3 regions of the Bacillus spongiae genome follow, and region 3 is predicted to be linked to each of the others. Evidence: predicted binding sites of a transcription regulator. Region 3 holds the regulator's gene; each other region holds the start of a gene.

Region 1 (8,061 bases), on a different contig from region 3:
TCCCCTTTTTATAACCAGCTTCTTTTATATTTACTGATAAAACCAAATCAAATCTCCCCTCTCGAACGAACAAAGTACATCATGACTATTACTGCGATTATTCAGATTAAATTGTTTCAATATTAAGAGAAAAACTTCCAATGAGAGAGTAAAATTTTTACTGCTAAATTTTCAACAGCTCTACTGTGACCGTTTGGATTACTTTAGGAAGGATACCAAAAGAATATGGCTTATATACTCTTTCTGTCCATTTATGTCCATCCTTTCCGTACACACCTAAATTAAGAGACGGAATGTTTAATTCTTTTATTTTCTTAATTGGAAGTGAGTACAATTCATCCATTAATGGCATGTTCTTTTTAAACGTTTGAATATCTTTATCATCAGTTGAAATAGACAGGAAACTGCCATCTGCTAGATATGGGAAAAAACGGCGCAAAACAAAATTCTCTTGCACTTGTTGAGACAGTTCCTTCAATGTACTTTCTACAACTGACTTTACTTTACAAGCTAATTCATCGTTTTGGTCTAAATCATTATTTGGAAGGTATGGCGGGGCAAAAAATAAAATGATACGTGGTGATTTATCTGAATCGTATTGTTGCAACACTTCAATTATTTCGAAAGCCACTTCCCGCTCATCTTTTCCTTGTGATTGATTACGATACACTTTCTTCATAACATCATAAGCATTGATTCCCTGAGCTTCCAACTTGTCAATATAGTCACTCAACGTTGTCACATCAATGGACCAGTTTAGGTCGATTTCAGGAAATCCTTGTTGTTTTCGAAACACCTCAAATTGTTTTTTAGCACGATTTTTATAACGATTGCTAATATTAATCGTTTTTAGAAAGAAATCCTCTAAAACCTCACTCGGAGAACGTTCATAAATAAAATAATTAAAATAAAGCTTAACACTAACAGGCGTTTGAACATTATACTGCTTTTTTGTTTCTTTCAAGTACAAGCATGTAGGTGGTAAAGTATATTCCCCTTTTATTCTTTCCGTTAACTGTAAATTGTGGTTTATTTCATGTATTATATCTGCAGCGAGATGTGTTGGGTCAATTGAATGGAATACATCTCCCACATGGGATTCACGCCCATAAATATAAAAACACGGCAATATTTTTCCTGCAGCACCAGTGTAAATATATTTATTCTTATCTTCTGGAAACATCGGTGAAATAAAATCATTATTAATCCCTGCGATAAAGTGACTTCCACTCTTTCTCATTTTATATAATTCTTCGACTGCATTTAAAATTCCTCGATGCTGATTTTCTTCATCTACATTAAATAAATACAACAGATCTCCATCAAGTGGTTCTGGTTGCTGACTAAAATACAGTAAATTGACAAGATTTACTGCAATACCACTTTGCATATCTAATGCTCCTCGACCAAATAGCCAATTTCCAGACTTCGCCTCATTACGGATAAAATCGTCGCCATTAAAATTTACAAAAAACTTTTCTAATAAGTCCGGATCGTGAGCCCCTTCTTGTAATGAACCGTAATCCTCCGTTCCTACTGTATCAAGATGAGCATGAAACAAAATTGTCTTTCTTGTTTTCCCTTTAATTCTTGCAAAAATATTTACTCTTCCATACGGGTCATGAGGAATTTCTTGTTCCCAAACTTCACTAGCATGTTGTTGGAAATAAGGAAATGACAAAATTATTTTCTTTATAAAACGAGCTTTTTCTGTTTCACCTTGTGAGCTATTGTAACTTTTTATCGCTACAAGCGACCGTGTTAAGAATTCCGCTTGCTCGGCAATTGATTTATTTTTTAATTGATCGTACATATTCTCCCACCTTTTTCTAGTTATTATCATCGTATTGTATTTCATTTGAATTGAATATTCTGTCCTAAGTTACCAATTAATAATGACCATGATGTATAAACGAAGTCGTTTATTACATATTTTCTAAATGGTCTATATTGATAACTAATCGAATAAAGTTTTGCATAGAACTGACGTTACTTTGAAAGATAAAAAGCTTGATTATTTAGCATGAAAGTTTAACATGTTGGTAGGTTTTTTCCTTATTCCTAGTTAAACCATACTTTCAGAAAAAATTGGATACTTTTAGTAAAAAAGTTCAAATTTAAATATCAACTATTAGAACCAAGTGTTAAAATGAGGATGAATGTGGAGTTAAATAATCATAATTTTTTTATGAGGGTTTTAGGGGTGTGAAATATTCAATAAATTAAAGAAGTTATTAGACACCATCATCCATTACTTTTAGTGGATAGGATTTTGAATTGGCAGGTGGAAAAAGAACAGTTAGTAGATAATGATGAGAATCTCTTGATTTTTCATAAGTGCTTTTGTCGGTAGTTGCTAAGGAATCGAAAAAAATATCTGAACAATCAGGAAAGTCTGTAGAAACAATTGGTGAATGAATAGCTAAAGCTAAAAATCTGTTAATCAATCAAGTTTTTGGATAATGGAATCGTTATTTCTGAAGAAACGAAGTATGTGTAATGACTATAGGAAATTCATCTACACCTACAAATAATTTCAGTACTGATCGAAGAAAGTTCATCAAGTGTAGAGGAATTTACAGCGTTATTTCCTACATAACAACGAATGCTAATGAGGAAATACTAACAAATAGCCGAATACCACTCATTTAGACTATTACAGAGAAAAAAATAATTAAACGAACTAGAGCACTTAGTAGGGAACTTTCAACAATGTTACATACTGTATAGATAAATCTACTAAGTATAAGGGAGACTATCGGCCTCCTTTTTATTATAACTGAATGGAGAAATTTGATGAATATTGTAAAGAAGTTTTGCTTGACAGTAGAAAAATTCGAAAACGATATTGCCATAAAAACGACCAATGAGAGTTTAACCTATAAAGAGCTTGATATAGAATCTGATAAAGTAGCCTATTATTTACATAAAAACGGACTGAAAAAAGGAGAATTTGTAAGTATATACTTACAAAGAAGTGTTGATACAGTTATTTCCATTTTAGGTATTCTGAAAGCAGGAGGAGTATATGTTCCTTTAGATCCTAAACACCCAAAAGAAAGAAACACTTATATTATTGAGGATACAAATTCACCTTTTATCCTCACTGATAGTAAATATAAAAAAGAGTTAGCTAACATGAAATTATCTAGTGAAATCATTTGTATAGAAAGTTTAAAAGAGTTTACAAAAATCAGTTTAGATATTAGTCCTGATGATACTGCTTATGTGATTTATACTTCAGGAACAACCGGAAATCCAAAAGGAGCTTTAATTCATCATAAAGGAGTTATTAATTTAGTTGATTGGGTGTATAACACTTGGAAGATAGAAAATGATGATGTAGTTTTGCAATTTGCTACGTATAGCTTTGATGCTTCTGTAATAGATACATTTTCTTCCTTGTTAAAAGGTTCAACACTATTTATCATTTCCGATGAAGAGAGGGTATCTGAAGAGAACTTTATTAAAGTAATCAATACGGAAAACATCACCATTATTCCTGCATTACCTAATGTACTTTTTAGTAGAGTGGTTAATTATTCAAAAGATAATAATATTAATAAATTAGGTAAAGTTAAAGCTCTAGGTGTAGGAGGAGAACTACTGACATTTGACCTTTTTAAAAATTTTAGAGAATGTTTTGGAGGTACTATCAGATTTTTTAATTTGTATGGCCCTACAGAATCCACCGTTGTTTGTTCTGCATACGAAACTCCTAGTAAGGTTGATAATAATGAAAATATTTTCAGTGTTCCTATCGGAAAGGAAATCAGTGAAACGAAGCTATATATTGTGAATGAGGAAGGGAATCTATGTGAGAAAGGTGAAATAGGCGAGTTATGGATAGCATCTGTAGGCTTATCTCAAGGATATTTAAATAATAAAAAGAAAACAAAAGAAGTATTTATTAAAAATCCTTTTGACAATATTTTTGGAGGTAAGGTTTATAAATCAGGTGATTTAGTAAAGTATAAAGAAGATGGAAACATAGAATTTATAGATAGAAAAGATACTCAAGTAAAGATTAGGGGTCATCGAATAGAGATTGGTGAAATTGAAAGTAAACTTAATATGTTAGAAGAAATTCATAACTCTATCGTCGTAGTAGAAGAAAATGAAAATGACAAGATCCTGAAAGCTTTTTATACATCTAAAGAATATATTGATAAAAAAGACATCATAAAATATTTAAAAGAAAAAATACCTAGTTATATGATTCCAAGTAAACTTAGTATGATTGATAAAATCCCTTTTACTCCTACTGGAAAAGTAGATAGAAAACTATTAGCCTTAAAGGAAGCTGAAAAGATTATTCTTACAGATGAAATAATACATCCAAGAAATGAAGTAGAAAAAAATATAGTAAATGCATGGAAAGAAGTATTAAAAGTAGATAATATAGGAATAAAAGAAGACTTTTTTGAAATAGGTGGACATTCTTTAAAAATCATAGAAGTATTAGCACAATTAAAAAGGAAATACAGAAATTTATCTATTAGTGATTTTTTTGAATTACGAACAGTTGAAAAATTAGCCATTAAAGCATACCAAAATAATTTTGAATTAGAAAAAGAAATAAAAGAAAATGAATTTAAATATTTAAAAGAATATCCAATCTTAAAGGTAAAAGAGAATCTAAAAGAAGATGTAAACTCGGTGTTATTAACAGGAGCAACAGGTTTTTTGGGTAGTCATATTTTAAAGAAATTAGTTGATAATAATATTAAAATCTATTTATTAGTAAGAGGGAGAAATCCAAAATCAAGAATAGAAAGCATCTTAAAAGAATACTTTGGATTATTTCCAATTGATACTATTCAGATCATTAATGGAGATCTAACAGATAAATATTTAGGTATGACGGAAAATGAGTTTAATGAGCTAGCTGGCAATATTAATGCCATAATCCATTGTGCAGCCGATGTAAGGCATTTTGGAGATAGAAATCACTTTGAAAAAATAAATGTATTAGGTACAAAAAATATTATTGAACTATTAGATAAAAACCAAAATATCGTATTTCATCATATTTCTACGATTGGTATATCTCAAGATTTATTAAGTGAAGGAAAATGGGATAAGTTAGAAAAGAATATTGAAAGTATAAATAATTTAACACTAGATAATATTTATACAGATACAAAATTAAAGGCAGAAAAAATAGTATTAGATAAAATTAATGAAGGAAAAAATGCATTTATCTATAGAATGGGTAATCTAACTGGAAGGTCTGACGATGGGAAATTTCAAAAAAATATTGAAAGCAATGCTTTTTATAGAATGATGAAATTAATGATTTTGTTGAAAAAAGCTCCAAAAGTTAACTGGTTGGTTGATGTAACACCAGTAGATTTTGCTAGTGATATCGTTATGAAAGGAGTTATGAAAAAAATACATACCCACCGAGTATATAATGTATCTCACCCTAATCCTATTCATTTTGAAAGCCTTGTCGATTTATTTAATGAGGTAGGGTTTGAAATAGATTTAATTGACAAAATGTCTTACGAAGAATATGCATTGAATAATAAACTTACTAAAGAAGCTAAAGATTTATTAGTAAGCCAATTAGATGGTGATGGTGCTATAGATTCACGTGCAGTATTTGACAGTTCAAAAACAATGAGAGAATTAAATATAGCGGTTAAAGACGTACCTATAATAAATAAAGAATTAATAGATAAGCTCTTAAGTGAAGCCGAAAGAGTTGGATTTATTGATTATAGAATGGTTTTAGTGAGATAGTGGCGAAATGCCACTATCTTTTTGTAAACGAAAAGTAGCCCCAGAAAATAAGTCTTCGGAGGTCTACTTTCTTCTTTCGTTAAATTAATATTAGGGAAGCTTAAACTCTTGAATTTAAGCTTCCTATTCATTTTACTTTACCTCCTCTCTTCAAATAAGTGGTATGAGGGGTAGATAGTATGAATCAAACTTTACTTAACCAACAATATTATTTTGTTTTTTTAAAAAACAAAATTCTAAAAAAACAATTAACTCCTTCCTTTTTTACTATATTCAACGTAACAATTGTAATTTTTTGAACAAATCGTGACAGTTTTCTCCTTAATAAAAATTGAAAACCTTTTCATGTGAAAATAATCACACACTTCCTACCTAAATGTGGTATGATTTAAATGTGAAATAAATCACATACTTTCGTTAACTACTTTCTAATTAAAGGGATGAGTACAATGATTAATAAAAATAAGATAGCGTTAATTGGAACTGGTTTTGTAGGCTCAAGTTATGCATTTGCAATGTTAAACCAAGGAATTGCTCAAGAGATGGTTCTCATTGATTTAAATAAAGAAAAAGCTGATGGAGATGCTAGAGATTTGAGTCACGGCCTTGCCTTTTCATCTCCAATGAAGATCTATGCAGGAACATACAAAGATTGTGCTGATGCGGATCTAGTAGTTATCACAGCTGGAGCAAATCAACAGCCTGGTGAAACTCGGTTAGACTTAGTTGAAAAAAACATTAAAATCTTTCAGTCTATTGTTACAGAAGTGATGGAAAGTGGATTTAACGGCATCTTTTTAATAGCCACAAACCCAGTGGATATTCTTACTTATGCAACATGGAAATTTTCTGGCCTTCCAAAAGAAAGAGTCATTGGATCTGGTACACTCTTAGATACAGCTAGACTTCGATATTTATTAGGTGACTACTTTGATGTCGACACTCGAAATGTTCATGCGTATATTATGGGTGAACATGGTGATACAGAATTTCCTGTTTGGAGTCATGCGCGAATAGGCGTTAGTCCACTTACTGAACAAGTCGATGCTACTTCTGAAGAATTAATGAAGGACTTAGATGACATCTTCATCAACGTACGAGATGCTGCCTACCACATAATTGAGAAAAAAGGTGCAACGTATTACGGAATAGCTATGGGCTTAGTTCGGATTACGAAGGCGATTTTTAATAATGAAAACTGTATATTAACCGTCTCAGCGTTACTTGAAGGGCAATACGATGAAGATGATTTATATATCGGTGTACCTGCGATCCTTAATCGGGAAGGGATTCAAAAAGTAATTGAACTACCACTTGAAGAAGAGGAAATGAAAAAGTTCAAACACTCAGCAAAAGTACTAAAAAATGTAATTAGTCAATCATTTTAATGGAAAAGAGGACCGTCTTCTCTTATTGAAGGCGGTCCTCTTTTACGTTATCTTTTCACCTTTCTCTCTTACTTTACATACGTATAAAATGACTAAGAATGAGAGGAGAAATAAAATGTTTGAACAACGACAACTTGCATACCCCTTCCTCCTCCACAGCAACGTATCACCAAGTATCCCAACTACTCCTTTTTCAAATGGAGGCCCATTTCCAGTAGGGGGTGGCGAGCATCCTCCAGGCCCACCACCGGCGACAATTCCATCAGAGGCACAATCTGCTCAATTATCTGCGGTAGACCCCGGCGCCATCATTAGGTGTCGGTACCGCTATACGTATATTCGACTAAATTCAGGAAGGTCCTTTTGGTATTATCCAACCTTCATCGGTCGTAGAAGTATGAGTGGATATAGATGGAATGGCTTTATGTGGCTCTATTATGGAGTAGATTTGAGAAGAGTTCGTTCCTTCACTTGCATATAGAGGAGGTATAAATATTGTACAATTATACAATTCCATATAGAGAGAAGCATTCTTCAGTAAATAGAAAAGAAACGATTCAAGTAACGGGGAGTTATACGGTTAGAATTGAACCTGATACAGCAATTGCGTATATTGGCGTGGTAACTTCTGATCAAGAATTGACAGTAGCGCAGCATGATAATTCAGTGATTGCCCAAAAAATATTACATTCCCTCTACTCAAATGGCATAAAAGAAAAAAACATTCAAACCTCCACTTATCAAATTTATCCACAGTATGATTATGTAGAAGGCAAGCAGCTGTTTAAAGGCTACGAGGTTCGTCAAGTATTTCAGGTTCAAATGAATGACCTCAGCCAAGTGGGCAGAGTAATTGATGATTCTGTGAAAAGTGGTGCAAATGTTGTTGAACGGATTGAATTTAGTCTGACCGATTCCAGAGCAC
Region 2 (8,061 bases), on a different contig from region 3:
TTCCTAACTTTGATGAGTTACTTGAGAAAGGTGAGTTATCAAAAGTAAAAGAGTGGTTAACTAGTCATGTCCATCAATATGGTAAGATGAAAAAGCCATTAGAAATCCTTCAAGATATAACAGGGGAAGGATTAAATGCAAATTATTTAGCTAGCTATTTAAAAGAGAAATATCAAAAAGTTTATGATTTATAAAATGTAAAAAAGGGTGTCCGTTAAGTCGATTTTTCGACTAGGGACGCCTTTATTTCATGTTATCAAAAAGCATTTTAGGTGTAGCAATGTTATGTGAACAGGCATATGTACTGTACTTTATAATTGCTTTATTCGTTAAATAAAAGTTGGACCATACTTTTCGTTTGTTTTTTATTTAGTTTGTAATAATTATTGCTACGATCAGTGGAAATAAGACTCTCATTTTGGTCGAAGCCTTCGTAAAGAAGTAAAACTTCTTTCTCTTCGTTTTTGTATTCTAATTGAATTCTGTAATTTGGTTCAATGGCAAGTTTATATTGAGTATTTGTTATTTTATTGGCTCTATTCAGAATCCCAGTAACCGTTCCAATTATTTCTTGATCCGTCACCTTTTTACCCTCTTCAAATGAATGATTGTACTCTTGAATCATCACACTTTGGACTCCAGAAAAACCGTTATAAAACATAGTAAAGCCTATAAAACAAAATAAGGCGATAACAGTGATAATAACGACCCTTTTTATCATAATACCCCCCTAAATGGATTGTTCCTTAACTAGTCTATTTTTCATTTTTTGGCAATTCTAATAAACTAATTGTATCATAGGATTCAAATGTTAAGAACAAACACCTTTGTTTCTTTTTTTGGTACGACAATTAATTTATGATAGGCGAGAGCCCTTTTTAAGTAAGGGCTCGTCAATCGCTTGTTAATTGTACACTAAAAGCCACCACTAAAATAGACTATAGATAAGGAAGTCAACCAAAAGGAGGAGCTTTAAATGAGTATGCCTACTATTCCACCAGAACCTCATAGACCGTCTAAAAAAGAAGTGGTTCTGGATCTGTTAGAATCGATTGCCTTAGAGGAAATTGCTCTTTCACATATATTAAATGCAGAGGCTGAAAAGGTTCAAGCATTCGTCGGCAAGTGCCTTGATTTCCCTACTAAACCTAATAATGAACAAATCATTGCATTCAATAAATCTGTCGGAAATGTTCTTGAGACCGTTATTATGAAGGAGTGGTTATTGCTTAGAAAGCTTGAAAATGTTATAGAATTTGACGAGGAAAATCGATTAACCCAAAATCATGATAAGCATTAAGTGGCATGAAAAAGATGAGTAGAAATCAAAAGGCTATTTTCTTCAATAATGCTGTTAATAATAATGTTGAAGGGTTAATTGTTTACAATCAATCGATGTATATTTTATGGAAAGGAATGAAAGCAGCGAATATTGCAGATGAGTTAATAGCTAGTTCAATTACTAAACATGTACATGACCTAAATCAGTATCTCAATTTATTTGTTAGAAAAATTGAGAATTATAAGTTGTATGAGAATAACTTGGTTCAAAGAGACAAGATTACTATATTAGAAAATTATTTAAAAAATTTAATGAGATTTTTTAATGGTGTATCAAGTAGCTCGTTGCAAAAAAGGAATATGAAGTATTTAATGAGAAACATTTTGGTTGAATTGAAGTGCTTGAATGAATTTTCTAGTAAAAGTGAGAATAAAACGGAGTTAGTATGGTTGCCGAACGTTGTTAAACCAGAATAAATAAAAGGAAATCAACTAATGATTTCCTTATTTATTTCATCCATGTAGAGGTGATTGGGTCAAACGGAGAAGGTATGTTACATAGTCTATCATAATCTTATAATAGTGATTCATTCGATAAATCCTTACGAACGCTTGAATATAACATATTAAAATGGTTGTAAAAACGGAAATCATTACAACATAACCTACAAAATTAAATAATAAAAGGTAGGATAATTTTATCCTACCTTTAAAAGTATGTTCATATAAAGAAATGTAACGCTATTACCAAAGTTTATATCCTTTTGACCCCGGTGGTCCATTTTGAATCATATCTAAGAAAGGAACACTGTACGCTACTAGTATGAGTGCAACGAGAACAGTTAACCAAATTTTCCAGTTTTCCAATACCATCGGCGTTCTTTCTGCGCCCTCATCTACTTCACCGACAGGAAACTCCTCTTCTCCCTTTGGTGCAAAGAATGCTAAGTTGATAAAAATGTAAAGCACAAGAATGATTCCTAAAAATAGAATGGTTCCACCAACTGCTTGAGCAATTTGGTATGGGATCCAGTCTAACGCTTGTTGAGCATCTCCGTAAGTAGAGAAGGAAGAGCGGCGGGGAGCTCCAAATAATCCAGCAATATGCATTGCTCCAGACATGATTGACATTCCAATTGCCCATACGATTCCTTGAATAATAGCTAATTTGTTCATCTGTTTTGTTAATATACGACCGGTTAAATGAGGAACTAGCCAATACATAATGCCAAAGAATGTTAGGACAACAGAAGTCGCTAAAGTTAAGTGAAAATGTCCAGTCACCCAAATAGTATTATGAATGACTTGGTTCATTTGGTTTGATGCGTTCACAAGTCCACCTGCTCCGGCAGGAATAAAAGCGACCATTCCAATAAATGGAACGACGAATCGAGCATCTCCCCAAGGTAGTTTCTTAAACCATCCAAATAACCCTGTTGCTCCTTTCGAACGGCCGAATAGCTCGAAGGTTGCAAATAACGAAAAAGCAGTCATTAACGATGGAATCACGACCATGAAGGTTAACACAACTTGAAGGAACTTCCAGCTAGCGTCAATTCCTGGCTCAACTAATTGGTGATGAAATCCAACAGGGATAGAGAAAAGTAAAAATAGAATAAAAGACATACGAGCTAGTGAGTCTGAGAAAATTTTTCCACCAATAATTTTTGGAATAATTACATACCAAGCCATATAGGCAGGTAATAACCAGAAGTAAACAAGTGGATGACCAAAATACCAGAACAGTGTACGGCTCACTAAGACGTCAACACGTTCTACTAATCCAAGAGACCAAGGAAGTAGTTGGAATAATACTGTTGCAGCAACACCTAATGTTGCGACAATCCATAAAACGGTATTAATAACGGCCATAAATGTAAGTAAAGGACTTGGTTGACCAGGATTCGCTTTTCTCCATTTAATGTATTCATTAATGACAGACGCGCCACCAATCCAGCTTCCTACAACTACAAACGTTAATCCTAAGTAAAAGATCCAATGTGCTTGAAGGGGTGCATAAAATGTATACAATACAGAAGCCTCATTTAATAGCACCATCGTTGCAGCCATTCCTGTTCCTAATACCATGACCCAAAAACCAATCCAACCTAACAAACGAGAACCTTTAGAGAAGGTGCCAGAAGTTCGGCTAACGGCAGCTATTTGAAAACCTAATATAAAAAAAGTAGTAAGGACAAGTCCGAGTAATACTCCATGAACGGTTAATACTTGATAATAGCCAATATTTGCTGGAAGAGTGAATCTTCCAGACCGGACTAATACTTGCAGAAGTCCTGCTAATCCACCTAATGCTAAAGCAATAAAGGCAACATAGAAATGCGCCATTACTAACCCAGCGTCTTTTTTATCAATTTTAATAAAAGAAGATTGCATCTTACTCCACCACCTTAATCATCGATTTCATCGTGTGATGACCGGTACCACAATATTCATTACAAACAATTAAGTATTCTCCTGGTTCGTCCATTGTGGTGACGTATTCACTAATATAACCAGGTTCAATCATCATGTTAATATTTGTTCCTGCCACCTCAAAACCGTGTATAACATCTTTTGTAGTAGCGATAATTTTTACGGTAGAACCCTTCGGGATTTCAACTTCGCCAGGATTATAAAAGAAAGCTGATGCAACAAATACAAGTTCATAATCCCAGTCTTTTCCTTCTACCTTTTTCAATCCTGGATCATTAAACGGTGCGCGTTCTTCAACTCTTTCAGGATCAATAAATGCTTTCGCACTAGGGGGCTCGTGCCCTTGATGGAAGGATGAAATGCCTAATATTACTAGAAATAAAACGAGAGATCCCGTTCCTACTATGAGCCACCATTTTTCATAACGGTGCATGTGCATAAAAATCTACCCCTTTCTCTTTCTCTAAAAACGATCAATAAAAATAAAAAAGACAATAAACCATGTAACAACAATAAATGCACCAAGTAAAGATACAGAGGCAAGCGTTCCTTTTAACGAATTTTTCTCATCCTCTAATTTTCTTTTAGGTTGATGAGGTAACTGAGTTTCTGGTTTTCCCACTTGTGTTTCCCCCTTTCTCTTGATAAATATTTTTATCGTTAACACTATCATAGAGTTGAAAACTGAAAGGGGCTGTGATAAAAATCACATTTGAAGCCAAAAAATGTGAAAAAAGTGTGAAGGAACCACTTTAAATTAATCTATTTTCCTCATTGAATTGAAAGATAATTATGAAAATATACTCAATTTAGTTAAATGAGTGCCCTGTTACAATTATTCAACAAAAAAAGAGGGAGTTACTTTAAAATAAAGAATAAATATTAATAAATAAAACGTTTGAAAGGGGTATGTACATTGTTTGGAACTTTACAACCGTTAAAAGGAAAGAATGCCATTGTTACAGGGGCTGGTAGAGGTATTGGAAGAGCGATTGCCGTCGGTTTAGCAGAAGCAGGAGCTAACCTTATTCTTGTCTCAAGAACGAATATAGAGCTAGAAGAAACGCAAAGCCTTGTACAAGAGAAAGAGGTAAAATGCTGGGTTATGCCGACAGACTTAACAAAAACAGAAGAAATTACTACACTTTTTAATCGCATTGATGAAGAAGTAGGGCCTGTAGATGTGTTAATTAATAATGCAGGCATGAACAAGCGGTCAGAAGCCTTCAACGTAACAACAGAGGAATGGGACCTTATTATGGATACAAATGTAAAATCATGTTTTTTAATGGCTCAAAAGGCGGGCGAGAGAATGAAGAAAAGAGGTGGGGGGAAAATAATAAATATTTCCTCTGTTGCAGGTCACGTCGCATTAAGGACAGGGGTTGTATATGGTATGACGAAGGCAGCCTTAATTCAAATGACAAAAGTACTTGCACTGGAGTGGGGGAAACATAATATTAATGTAAATGCAATTGGTCCTTGGTATTTTCCAACTCCATTAACGGAAAAATTATTAAATGATGCTGATTACGTAAATGATATTTTAGAAGTAACGCCTTTAAAAAGAATTGGAAAATTAGAAGAGCTTGTCTCACCGACGGTATTTCTTTGCACAGAAGGGGCTGATTATATTACAGGACAAACGCTTTTTGTTGATGGAGGAATGACCATAAATGGCTTTTAACTTCATTGCTCATTACCTTTCTAATGTAAGGTAATGAATCTTATAAGCTTGTCGGAAGGAATAATGTCACGTTATTTAGTGTTATGGAGAGGTTAATTTAAAGCAACGTTTTTATCGTGTTATTATGGACGAAACACCTTAGTTATAACTAAATGGTTTCCTCATAAATCAAATTAGATAGCTTTATATAGCAAGAAGGTCCATCTCTTTTGGGATGGACCTTCTTGACGAATGGAACAGGAAAAAATAGTGTTTGATATTTTTTTCTAGTTTGGAAGTCTACTTAAGCTGATTTGAAACAAATAGCTATTGGAAGGAGTTTTCTCTTTTTTTCTGGGGTTGTTCAAGCATAAAGATGATCTGTAGCTCTCCTAAGCTCACTATATGAATAGGAAGCAAGATGGCTTGTTCAAATCCGTATAATTTTGATTGTCCAACAATTACAGTTGGAGGGGTAATATCCGTTGTTAAACCTTTATTAGCAATATTTGTAGAGAGATTGCCAGCAATCATATTTCCGAGTTCACCGGCAAATGACTCTAACATTTCACCTTCAACAGGTATTCCGAACATGGCAGTTCCTATTCCTTTCAAGGTATCGTGCTGACTTTCTACAATCACTTTCCCTCTAACATCTCCAGTAATCCCAATTAATACACCGAAACGATGCTGGAAAATAGGGTGTTGTAGTAAAGAAGGCTTATCCACCTTTAGTGAAATAGGAATAACGGCCCGTATCGCTTCAATGCTGCTGTTTAGCACTTTATGAATGCTATTTGAACTCGTCATCTCAATATCCTCCACAGTTTTATCCTCACTAGTTTAACACATAAAATAGGTAAATAGGATTAAAAATTTAGATAATTTTTAAAATTAAAATAAAAAACAGACAATTTTTCAAATATAAATAGGTAATTAAGGGCATTATATCCATGTAGAAAAGGGGCGATAGAATGCCAAAGATTATCAATGTAGAATCTGAAATTCCACCTATTCAAATTACGCAAGAAAAAGCGGTTGGCTTTGCCAAGAGTTTGTTTTCATCTTCATTTAAGGATATTGATCGTCTATTACCAATTTTTACGCATTCAGATATTACAACAAGGTACTTTGTCAAAGATATTGATTGGTTTTCCAAAGAGCATAGCTTTGAAGAAAAAAATAATTTATTTATCGAAAATTCAGTGGAATTAGGGAAGAATTGTATAGAAAAAATCATTCAACAGACAGAGGGTCTTAATTATGGGGACATTGATGCCATTATTACGATTTGTACTTCTGGCATCGCAACTCCCACCATAGAGGCGAGAATCATGAACTTGTTACCATTCTCTCCATATGTAAAACGAATCCCAATTTGGGGGCTGGGATGTGCTGGAGGTGCTGCTGGATTAGCTCGCGCACAAGATTATTGTGTAGCTTACCCAAAAGCGAATGTACTTGTGTTGACTATCGAGCTTTGCTCTCTAACATTTCAAGTAAATGATCGGAGTAAAAGTAATTTAGTCGGAACTGCTTTGTTTGCTGATGGGGTTGCATGTGCATTGGTTTCAGGGGATAAGAGTGCTGTGTTGGTACACCAAAATAGAGTTCTTCCCTCAATCATTGGTACTCAATCTATTTTAAAGAAGGATTCACTTGATGTAATGGGCTGGGATATACGGAATGAAGGTATGTTTGTTGTATTTTCAAAAAACATTCCAAGCTTAGTTCAATCTTGGCTTAGGCCGAATGTTGATCATTTTTTGCAACAATACGAAATTACGCTGAATGATGTTTCGAATTTTGTTGTCCATCCTGGAGGAAAGAAAGTATTGGATGCGTATAAAGTTTCCTTAAATGTAACGGATGAACAACTTTTTTTAGCGCGTAAAGTATTAAAGGATTTTGGCAATATGTCTTCGGCAACCGTTCTTTATGTATTAAAGGAACATTTTAAAAAATCGATTCAAAATGGAGAATATGGGTTAGCGCTCGCTTTAGGACCGGGATTTGCATCAGAGTTATTATTAATGAGGTGGGAATAATGTTCATTTATATTTTTATTGGTATTGTTATTGTACAGCGATTAGTGGAACTATACATCGCAAAGAAAAATGAACAATGGATGATAAGTCAAGGTGCAATCGAGTTTGGACAACGACATTATAAGGTTATGGTCCTCATTCATACATTGTTTTTTATCTCGCTCTTAGGGGAAATGATATGGAATGAAGGAAATTTGAGCTCTTTTTGGCCTTTCTATCTCATTCTCTTTATACTTACACAAGTGGGAAGGGTTTGGATTATTACGTCTTTAGGTAAGTATTGGAATACGAAAATATTTGTTTTGCCCGAGATGAATGTTATCGTAAAGGGTCCGTATAAATACTTCAAACACCCAAATTATGTCCTTGTAACGATTGAACTAATCGTTATCCCTCTCCTATTCGATGCTTTTTGGACATTGTTTTTCTTCGGTTGTTTAAACCAGCTAATTTTAGCCATTCGAATCCCAATCGAAGAAAAAGCATTAAAACAAATTACGAATTATGAAGAGATATTTCCAACAAAAAAGCGATGGGCTCGGTCATAAAGAGCTATATTGTATATGCTCGTTTGAACATGTATCTATGCATCACAAAATGAAAGAAGGCCTTAACCATTACGTTAAGACCTTT
Region 3 (8,061 bases):
CTGCGACAATAACACCTTCTTGTGGTTTTTCTTTCGCAGAGTCTGGTAAAACAATTCCGCTAGCCGTTTTTTCTTCTGATTCAACTAGCTCAATTACAACGCGATCACCTAGTGGTTTTAACAACTGAAACAACCTCCTCAATAAATATATGTAAAGTTCATTATTAGCACTCACCTTATACGAGTGCTAACACAATTAATATAATAAAGAATTCGCCTTCCTTTTGCAAGCATCCTGCGTTAAATTTTTCCTAAAAATACTTCGACAATATTTCTGCATACGTCTACAACACCCTCTCAGTAAGTGTCGAGAAGGCATTCAATTTGAACCATAACCGATTTATTAGTAGAATGAATACTTAATTAAACGTTTTCAAAGGAGATCACACAATGAATAAACGTGATGGCTATATTTTAATTATTTATTTACTCATGCAACTTTCAGGACCGATTGCCGTCCCGCTTATTTACCAGTTAGGACTCACAAGCTTTGATGTACAAAACAAAGAAGACATGCTCTATATAGCTGCAGGCTATTGGTTGTTTATTAGCTTTTCACTGACACTGATAATTGTTCTTTTTATGCTAAGAAAAAGCGAAAGAAATAAAATGCTAGGAGAACCAATGGGTCTACCTTCATCCCTGTCTTGGGCATTTGGTGGAATTATTCTTGCCTTTATTGCTCAAGTCATTGCCATTTCGATTGAAACAGGCATCGGTATCGAACCAGGCTCGGAAAATACAGAAACAGCCATGAAAATGATTGCTTTTGTACCGATTGCACTTTTTGCTTCATCGATTGCTGGTCCTATTTTAGAAGAAATTATCTTTCGACAAATTCTTTTTGGGGCACTCTATAAACGAATGCCATTCTTTGCTGCGTCATTCATTAGTTCCATTCTTTTCGGACTAGCACATCAAGAGTTATCCCATCTTATTTTATATACGACGATGGGCTTTACCTTCGCCTTTTTATATGTTCATACGAAAAGAATTGTAGTTCCAATCATTGCCCATGTTGGCATGAATACACTTGTGGCGATCATTCAATTTACGGCAAATGATCGTATAAGTTTTAAAGAACAAGCCATCACATTACTTCAACTAATCATGTAGCTTGTTTTTCGTCCTCACCACAGTGTGAACGTTATTTTATATGGAGGAAATATTATGAGACCATCACCATTGTTTGCAGGCTTCTTCTATACTTTACTCGGCATTTTATTTACGTATTTTGCCATTTATAATGTCAATGAAAGCGGATGGGGATTTTTTACCTACTTCCTTATCTTTTTTGCGACAATTGATTTTAGATCAGGACTACGTATGTTCAATATTCATTTTAAATTAAAAAAAATGCAAAAAAAATAGACCATTTCTTCATATGGTCCAACCTTAGAGGGTAGTTAGTGTCAAAAATCACTAATTATCCTTTTCTTATATTATTCATTAAGCTGTGCTTCCCTGAAATACTTGTTTTAATTGTCTTCGTCCTCGATAAATTCTTGTTTTTACAGTATTAGAATTGATAGCGAGTACTTTCGCAATTTCCTGTTCCTGTAGACCTGGACGAAGTTTAAGCATCAGTACATCTTGATACCGTCCATTCAACCTTTTTATCGCACTTACAACTTCCTCCTCCAACAAAGCAAACTCTACTTCTTCCTCAACATTTTGCGTAGTGGCTGTCTCGAAACTTTCAAAGGCCTCTGGTCCCACCTGCATCCCTTTATACTTCTTTTCTTTTCGAATAAAATCGATGGCCGTTCGGGATGCAATGGCACAAAGCCACGCACCCAATTTCCTCTCATCTTTGACAGTTTCAGCTTTTGCGATCGCTTTTATAAACGTTTCATGTACGACATCCTCTGCAAGGTATTTATCCCGAGTAATGGAATAGCTTATATGAAATAATCGTTTATAAAACAAGCTGTACGCCTCTGAAAAATCAAATTTACTCACTACATCCTCCTCCTATTCCACCGTTTCAATGTCCTCATTTATCTTCAATGAGATCCTTATTTTAAATAAGTCTCCGTCAGCTTCAATATCCATTTCCCCACCATGAAGATCAACAATTGATTTCGCTATCGCAAGGCCAAGTCCAGACCCTTCCGTATGACGTGATGCATCTCCTCTTTTAAACCTTTCAAACAGTTCATCTGTATTTTGACTTAGTTCATATTTTGAAACATTTTTAAACGTAATCAATGCTCGATTCTTCATCATTGAAATATCGATATAAACGCGCGAGTTCTCGAGTGCATATTTTAGAGTATTTCCAATTAAATTATCAAAAACGCGCCACAGTTTTTGACCATCTACAATCGCAAGTACAGGCTCTTTAGGATTCGTTATGCGAAACTGCAGACTTGAATCATTAATTGCATTATCATGTTCCGCTAAAGCCTGCTGCAACAGCTGGACGAGGTCTACCCTGTGCTTCGTTAGTTCCATATTCCCACTGGCCATTTTTGATACTTCAAATAAATCATCAATGAGCAGCTTTAACCGTTTTGATTTCCGATCAATAATGTCAAGGTACGCTTCCTTCTCCTCATTGGATGCACCCTTTACTTTCAGTAATTCGGTGTACGTAATAATGGACGTAAGGGGTGTACGTAGATCATGACTGACATTCGTAATTAGCTCCGTTTTTAGGCGCTCACTTTTTGCTTGTTCATTTAGGGATAGTTTTACTCCTTCTTCAAGCTTGTTAATATTACCTGCAAGTATGACCAACGAATGATCACCTACTGTAGGTAACTCTTCTCCGCGTTCACCTGCGACTAGTTCATTTGTTTTTTCTATAATATTGTTTAAATATCTACTTCTTCTGACTAAAATAATTATTACAGGAATTCCAATTACCACGAGAAGAATTATAAAAAATTCTAATATTACTAAATAATAATTCGAATAATATACCACATTTGGATTTAAAGCAGTTACCAAACTGGCAATGCATAAACCAACAATGATAGCGATTAATAGGACTACTAGAAAACGGAAACTTCGATTCACCATTTTTTCAACATTAGTGAATAATTTATAAAGCAGTGATTTACTCCACTCCTGCTTAATTTTCCTGCCTTTTTTTATGTTAGTTAAAATGGATTTTCCATATAAAAACAGTAGGAGCCATACAACCGCTACGATAAGCGAAAGCATAATTAGGTCAATAAAAGCATAATCTCTATACCAAAATCGCAGCCATGGTATCCATATATATTCCCTTGGGTGATTAGAAAACGTCAAACCTAATAAGACAACTATAAGGAACGTACTTATTCTGACATCAACGGGTAGCTTATATAAAAACGCGCTCCATTTTTCCATAAAAGTATGAATGCTCTTCGATTTTCTCCCAATAAAAAAGCATAAAATAAGAGCAACTATACTTATAAGAACATAGAGGATAAATACTATTTGTTCCTGTTCATATTTTTCAAACTCTTGTGCTATAGCATTAGTTGAAGACGTTGGAACAGCGATCCAACCATCTATCATTCCTGACAGCTCAGGGGGAATATCGATCCACCCAAATCGATTCAGCAGATCTCTTCCAATTGGAATTGATTCTTCGGCTACATACACCATGTTATTTTCGTTAAAATAATTTTCTACTTCACCTTTTAAATTTGGTATATTTGTGTAAATCTCTCCGTTTGTTTGATTTATAAAATGGTAAAGAAAGTCATTTTTTTGTTCCTTAAAAAAGGAAGATTTAATTTCACTCTCTTTATAATAATCTTCTATTTGTTGTTCTCTTTCTTTCAAAATTTCTTGCATCACATACTCATCACTTTGAAGACTTTGAGCACTTTTCTTTATTTCCTCAATTTTTTCATTTCTTTCTACGATAAGGGATTCAACTTCCTCTAAGTTTCCTGTATCGATTGCACTATTAAGTGCATATTCATACTCTTCTTTAATTCTCTCGATTTCAATGCCGCTCGTATCAATAAACCCATATTCACTACTGTGAATATCTGGTAAGCTAATTAATGTTTTGGCTTCTTCTAAAGTGAAACCATTTAACTCATTCTCTTCTAAATCCTGAATAAAAAGAAAGTATTGATCCTTAAAAGCATAGGTTTCCGAATAATCACTTTTAGTGTAAAAAAGGCCATTCATTTTAAATAGGACGAGTCCACTGAACCCAAAAGTAAGCAGAATTAACCATATTCCTAGCACCCATCTATTTTTCCATTTTGTATCCAATCCCCCACACCACCTTTAAATACCTTGGATTTTTCGGGTCAATTTCAATTTTTTCGCGAATTTTTCTTATATGAACGGCTACTGTATTTTCTGCATTATAGTAAGGTTCATCCCATACCCGTTCATAAATTTCATTGACTGAAAACACCCTGCCAGCATTCGTCATTAATAAGTTAACAATTTTATATTCAATTGGCGTAAGCCTGACAGGCTCTCCATGCACTGTCACTTGTTTGGCTGATTGCTCCAAGGTCAATCCATGTAAATCAATCACATCGTTTTTCCCCTCAATAGACCCAAAATTAACATACCTTCTTAATTGAGACTTCACGCGAGCAACAAGCTCCATAGGGTTGAACGGTTTTGTAATATAATCATCTGCTCCCACTTGTAAACCCAAAATTTTATCCGTATCCTCACTCTTAGCACTTAACATGATAATTGGTATGTTTTTCTCTTCACGGATTTTATAAGTCGCTGAAATGCCATCAAGTCTTGGCATCATAATATCTAATATAATCAGATGGATGGGATGTTCATTAATCATTTCTAAGGCTTCTACACCATCTTTTGCCTTTAAAACGGTCACGCCTTCGTTCCTTAAATAAATTTCAATCGCGTCCCGAATTTCTTTTTCATCATCCACCACTAAGACAAAATAGTTATCCATTGATCCGCCTTCTTTCCTGAACGATTTCTCTTTAGCTTTAGTGTACTAGAAAAAACTTATCATTTATTTACATATTTTCTTAAGATTTTCTTAAGGCTACTGGTAAAACTCAACAATCTTTATTCCTCGTCATTCACTACTATCTATTATGAATAAACGAAAGGAAACTTATCAATCAAACAAAAAAAGCCGCCTATTATCGACAGATAATAGGTGGCTTCTGTATAAAACTTATAAATTATTCTTCCATTTCTCTTTTTTGCTCAGCAATTAATACCTTTCGATAGCCTATCTTACAAATCCACAGACTAATCTCGTACAAAATGAATAGTGGGACCGTTACGAGTAAGTGGGACATAAGGTCAGGTGGCGTAATCATCGCTGCAATAATAAACAAAATGAAATACGCATATACCCTCATTTTGGACATAAGCATTGGCGTAATGATACCAAGTCTTGTCAAAAATAGCATGATAACGGGTAGCTGAAATAAGAAACCGAACGGGATGGTCATTTGAAATAAGAATTCAAAATACTCATTAATACCGATTTCTTGTTCAATTTCAAGATTGGTAGATAAATTCAGCATAAAATCTACCACGAATGGGAACAGAATAAAATAGGAAAAAGAAAGCCCACCAACAAACAATAACATTACGATCGGGATGTAGCTTAACGTCACACGTTTTTCTTTTTCATATAATCCTGGAGATACAAAAGACCACACCTGATAAAGAATCACAGGCAGTGTCATTAGTAAGGATAAAAATAAGATTACTTGAACATAGATTTTCAATGGATCCGTCAGACGAAATGCATTCATCGTTAGTTCCTTTGCTTCATCGGCATTTTGTAAAAAGCGAATGAGTGGTTCAGCAAGAAAAAAACTTATCACAATGGCAAACAGTAAGAAAACGACCACGATGAGAAGTCGTTTTCTTAATTCATCTATATGTTCATAAACAGTCATTTGATTTTGACTCATGATTCTTCACCTAGCATTTACTTAACATCTTTTTTTTCATCTTCATCCGCTAAGCCTTTAGTGGCATTTTTGAATTCGCGCAACGTATTTCCCATTGCTTTCCCTAGCTCGGGCAATTTTTTCGGACCGAAAATTAATAATGCAACTACGACGATTGCTACAAGACTACCTGGACCTGGCATTACGCTACACCTCCTCAGTAATATATTACACCATTATACCGTTAAATCCTAATTTCTTATAGACCTTCTTGTGACGTTTCCGTGTCATCATTTGAATAATTTTTTAAGAAATAGACAAGTGACTGCAGCTCGACTGCTAAATCAATATGATGGATACGAATAGAAGCAGGAACATTTAAGCGCGCTGGTGTAAAGTTTAAAATCCCCTTCACATTCGCGTTGACTAACCGATCGGTAATGCTTTGTGCTACTGGAGCTGGAACGGTTAATATGACCACTTCTATATTCCCTTCAAGAAGTTTTTCTTCTAATTGAGCGAGAGGGAAGACAGGCACTTCACCAAATTCCATCCCTACCTTTTCTGGGTTAACATCAAAGGCTACCTCAATTTTAGTATTATTATTTTTCAAGAAATTATAATGAAGGAAAGCTGTTCCTAAATTACCAACCCCTATTAAACCTACCTTTGTGACCTCATCCTGGCTTAATGTTTTACTAAAGAAACTTAATAGGTAATTGACATTATAACCATAGCCCTTTTTTCCGAGTGCTCCAAAATAAGAGAAATCCCGTCGAATGGTTGCTGAATCTACTTTTACTGCTTCGCTTAATTCTTTTGAGGAAACTCGTTGTTTCCCCGATGAATGTAAATTTTGAATAAAGCGATAATATAGCGGCAAGCGTTTTGCTGTAGCTTGCGGTATTTTCATTGTGTCTTGATTCATTTTTTATCCCCCCGCCATCTCTTTCACCACTGTATATCATCTAAATAGAACAGCTCTTGTGGCTTTACTTGTTTTTGAATTCTGTTAGCGCTTCCATTTTGTCACTTTCATTATTTTTTATATAGACAAACGATCGAGATACTCTTCTCTTCATATCATACACCATTTTTCTATTTCTGTCTGTTACCTACTTCACAAGTTATGCTATTGCTCATTTGCTTTTAAATACGATACACTAATAGTATAAATGAGGTGAAATCATGATTTTATTACAAGTAAATAATGTGACAAAGCATTTTGGTGCTGAACTTATTTTATCGAATATAAAATTAGAAATAAAATCAAACGATCGAATTGCATTAGTTGGTCGTAATGGAGCGGGAAAATCGACTCTATTAAAAATTATCTCCAATCAGCTATCTTATGATTCAGGTGAAATCATTAAACCGAAACATGTAACAATGGGGTATTTGGCGCAGCATACAGGACTTGAATCCAATTTATCTATTTGGGAAGAGATGCTTTCCGCCTTTGACCATGTTCGCCAACTTGAAGGAAAAATACGCAAACTAGAACACAGCATGGCATCTCCTGAAGTATACGATGACACAGAACGATATGAGAGAATCGTTCAAGAATATGATCTCCTTACTGTGAAATTTAAAGACATAGGTGGGTACCAATACGAATCGGATATTCGGACCATTCTTCATGGACTAAATTTCGCGGACTTTGACTATTCAACGAAAATTTCCACTTTAAGTGGAGGACAAAAGACAAGGCTAGCACTGGCTAAGTTACTTTTAACAAAGCCTGACCTCCTTATTCTAGACGAACCGACAAACCACCTGGATATTGAAACACTTTCCTGGCTTGAGCAATTTTTACAAGGATACCCAGGTAGCATTCTCATTGTTTCCCATGACCGCTATTTCCTAGATAAAGTTGTTACGAAAGTCTATGAAATTTCAAGAAAAAATACGAAGAAATACCACGGTAACTATAGCGATTATTTAAATAAAAAAGCCGAAGACTATGAACGTGAAAGTAAACAATTTGAACGTCAACAAGCGGAAGTAGCCAAACTGCAAGATTATATTCAACGCAATCTAGCTCGCGCCTCTACAACCAAAATGGCACAAAGCAGACGAAAAAAGCTTGAAAAGATGGACCTCATGTCTCAACCGTTAAGTTCTGAGAAATCTGCTCATTTCTCCTTTGGCATTGAGCGACCTAGTGGGAATGATGTTCTTAAAGTGGATGACCTTACTATCG

The links. The regulator Rex, encoded in region 3, represses fermentation and respiration genes when NADH is low (regulators of the CRP and FNR family bind a similar motif). The targets are predictions, from matches to a motif close to TTGTGAAATATTTCACAA.
Region 1: WAK64_RS04765 (L-lactate dehydrogenase) is a predicted target of Rex. The motif match lies at 6,141-6,158, and genes of this name have one in related genera.
Region 2: WAK64_RS09295 (cytochrome c oxidase subunit 2A) is a predicted target of Rex. The motif match lies at 4,409-4,426, and genes of this name have one in related genera.

Annotation. Positions count from the first base shown of each region.
Region 1 covers NZ_JBBAXC010000003.1:104,297-112,357, reverse strand. The annotation lists gene WAK64_RS04780 (ABC transporter ATP-binding protein) at 1-46, opposite strand, end outside; gene WAK64_RS04775 (M20/M25/M40 family metallo-hydrolase) at 164-1,813, opposite strand; gene WAK64_RS04770 (non-ribosomal peptide synthetase) at 2,797-5,748, shown strand; gene WAK64_RS04765 (L-lactate dehydrogenase) at 6,198-7,136, shown strand; gene WAK64_RS04760 (transporter) at 7,252-7,617, shown strand; gene WAK64_RS04755 (SIMPL domain-containing protein) at 7,632-8,061, shown strand, end outside.
Region 2 covers NZ_JBBAXC010000006.1:150,630-158,690, forward strand. The annotation lists gene WAK64_RS09265 (carboxypeptidase M32) at 1-194, shown strand, start outside; gene WAK64_RS09270 (YhfM domain-containing protein) at 323-721, opposite strand; gene WAK64_RS09275 (alpha-helical endospore appendage domain-containing protein) at 977-1,300, shown strand; gene WAK64_RS09280 (hypothetical protein) at 1,315-1,758, shown strand; gene WAK64_RS09285 (b(o/a)3-type cytochrome-c oxidase subunit 1) at 2,026-3,675, opposite strand; gene WAK64_RS09290 (cytochrome c oxidase subunit II) at 3,677-4,153, opposite strand; gene WAK64_RS09295 (cytochrome c oxidase subunit 2A) at 4,178-4,336, opposite strand; gene WAK64_RS09300 (SDR family NAD(P)-dependent oxidoreductase) at 4,631-5,401, shown strand; gene WAK64_RS09305 (chemotaxis protein CheX) at 5,708-6,190, opposite strand; gene WAK64_RS09310 (type III polyketide synthase) at 6,355-7,428, shown strand; gene WAK64_RS09315 (isoprenylcysteine carboxyl methyltransferase family protein) at 7,428-7,976, shown strand.
Region 3 covers NZ_JBBAXC010000027.1:7,739-15,799, reverse strand. The annotation lists gene groES (co-chaperone GroES) at 1-124, opposite strand, end outside; gene WAK64_RS20835 (CPBP family intramembrane glutamic endopeptidase) at 391-1,116, shown strand; gene WAK64_RS20830 (YdiK family protein) at 1,171-1,371, shown strand; gene WAK64_RS20825 (RNA polymerase sigma factor) at 1,450-1,962, opposite strand; gene WAK64_RS20820 (sensor histidine kinase) at 1,975-4,224, opposite strand; gene WAK64_RS20815 (response regulator transcription factor) at 4,202-4,894, opposite strand; gene tatC (twin-arginine translocase subunit TatC) at 5,133-5,879, opposite strand; gene WAK64_RS20805 (twin-arginine translocase TatA/TatE family subunit) at 5,897-6,061, opposite strand; gene WAK64_RS20800 (redox-sensing transcriptional repressor Rex) at 6,118-6,786, opposite strand; gene WAK64_RS20795 (ABC-F family ATP-binding cassette domain-containing protein) at 7,047-8,061, shown strand, end outside.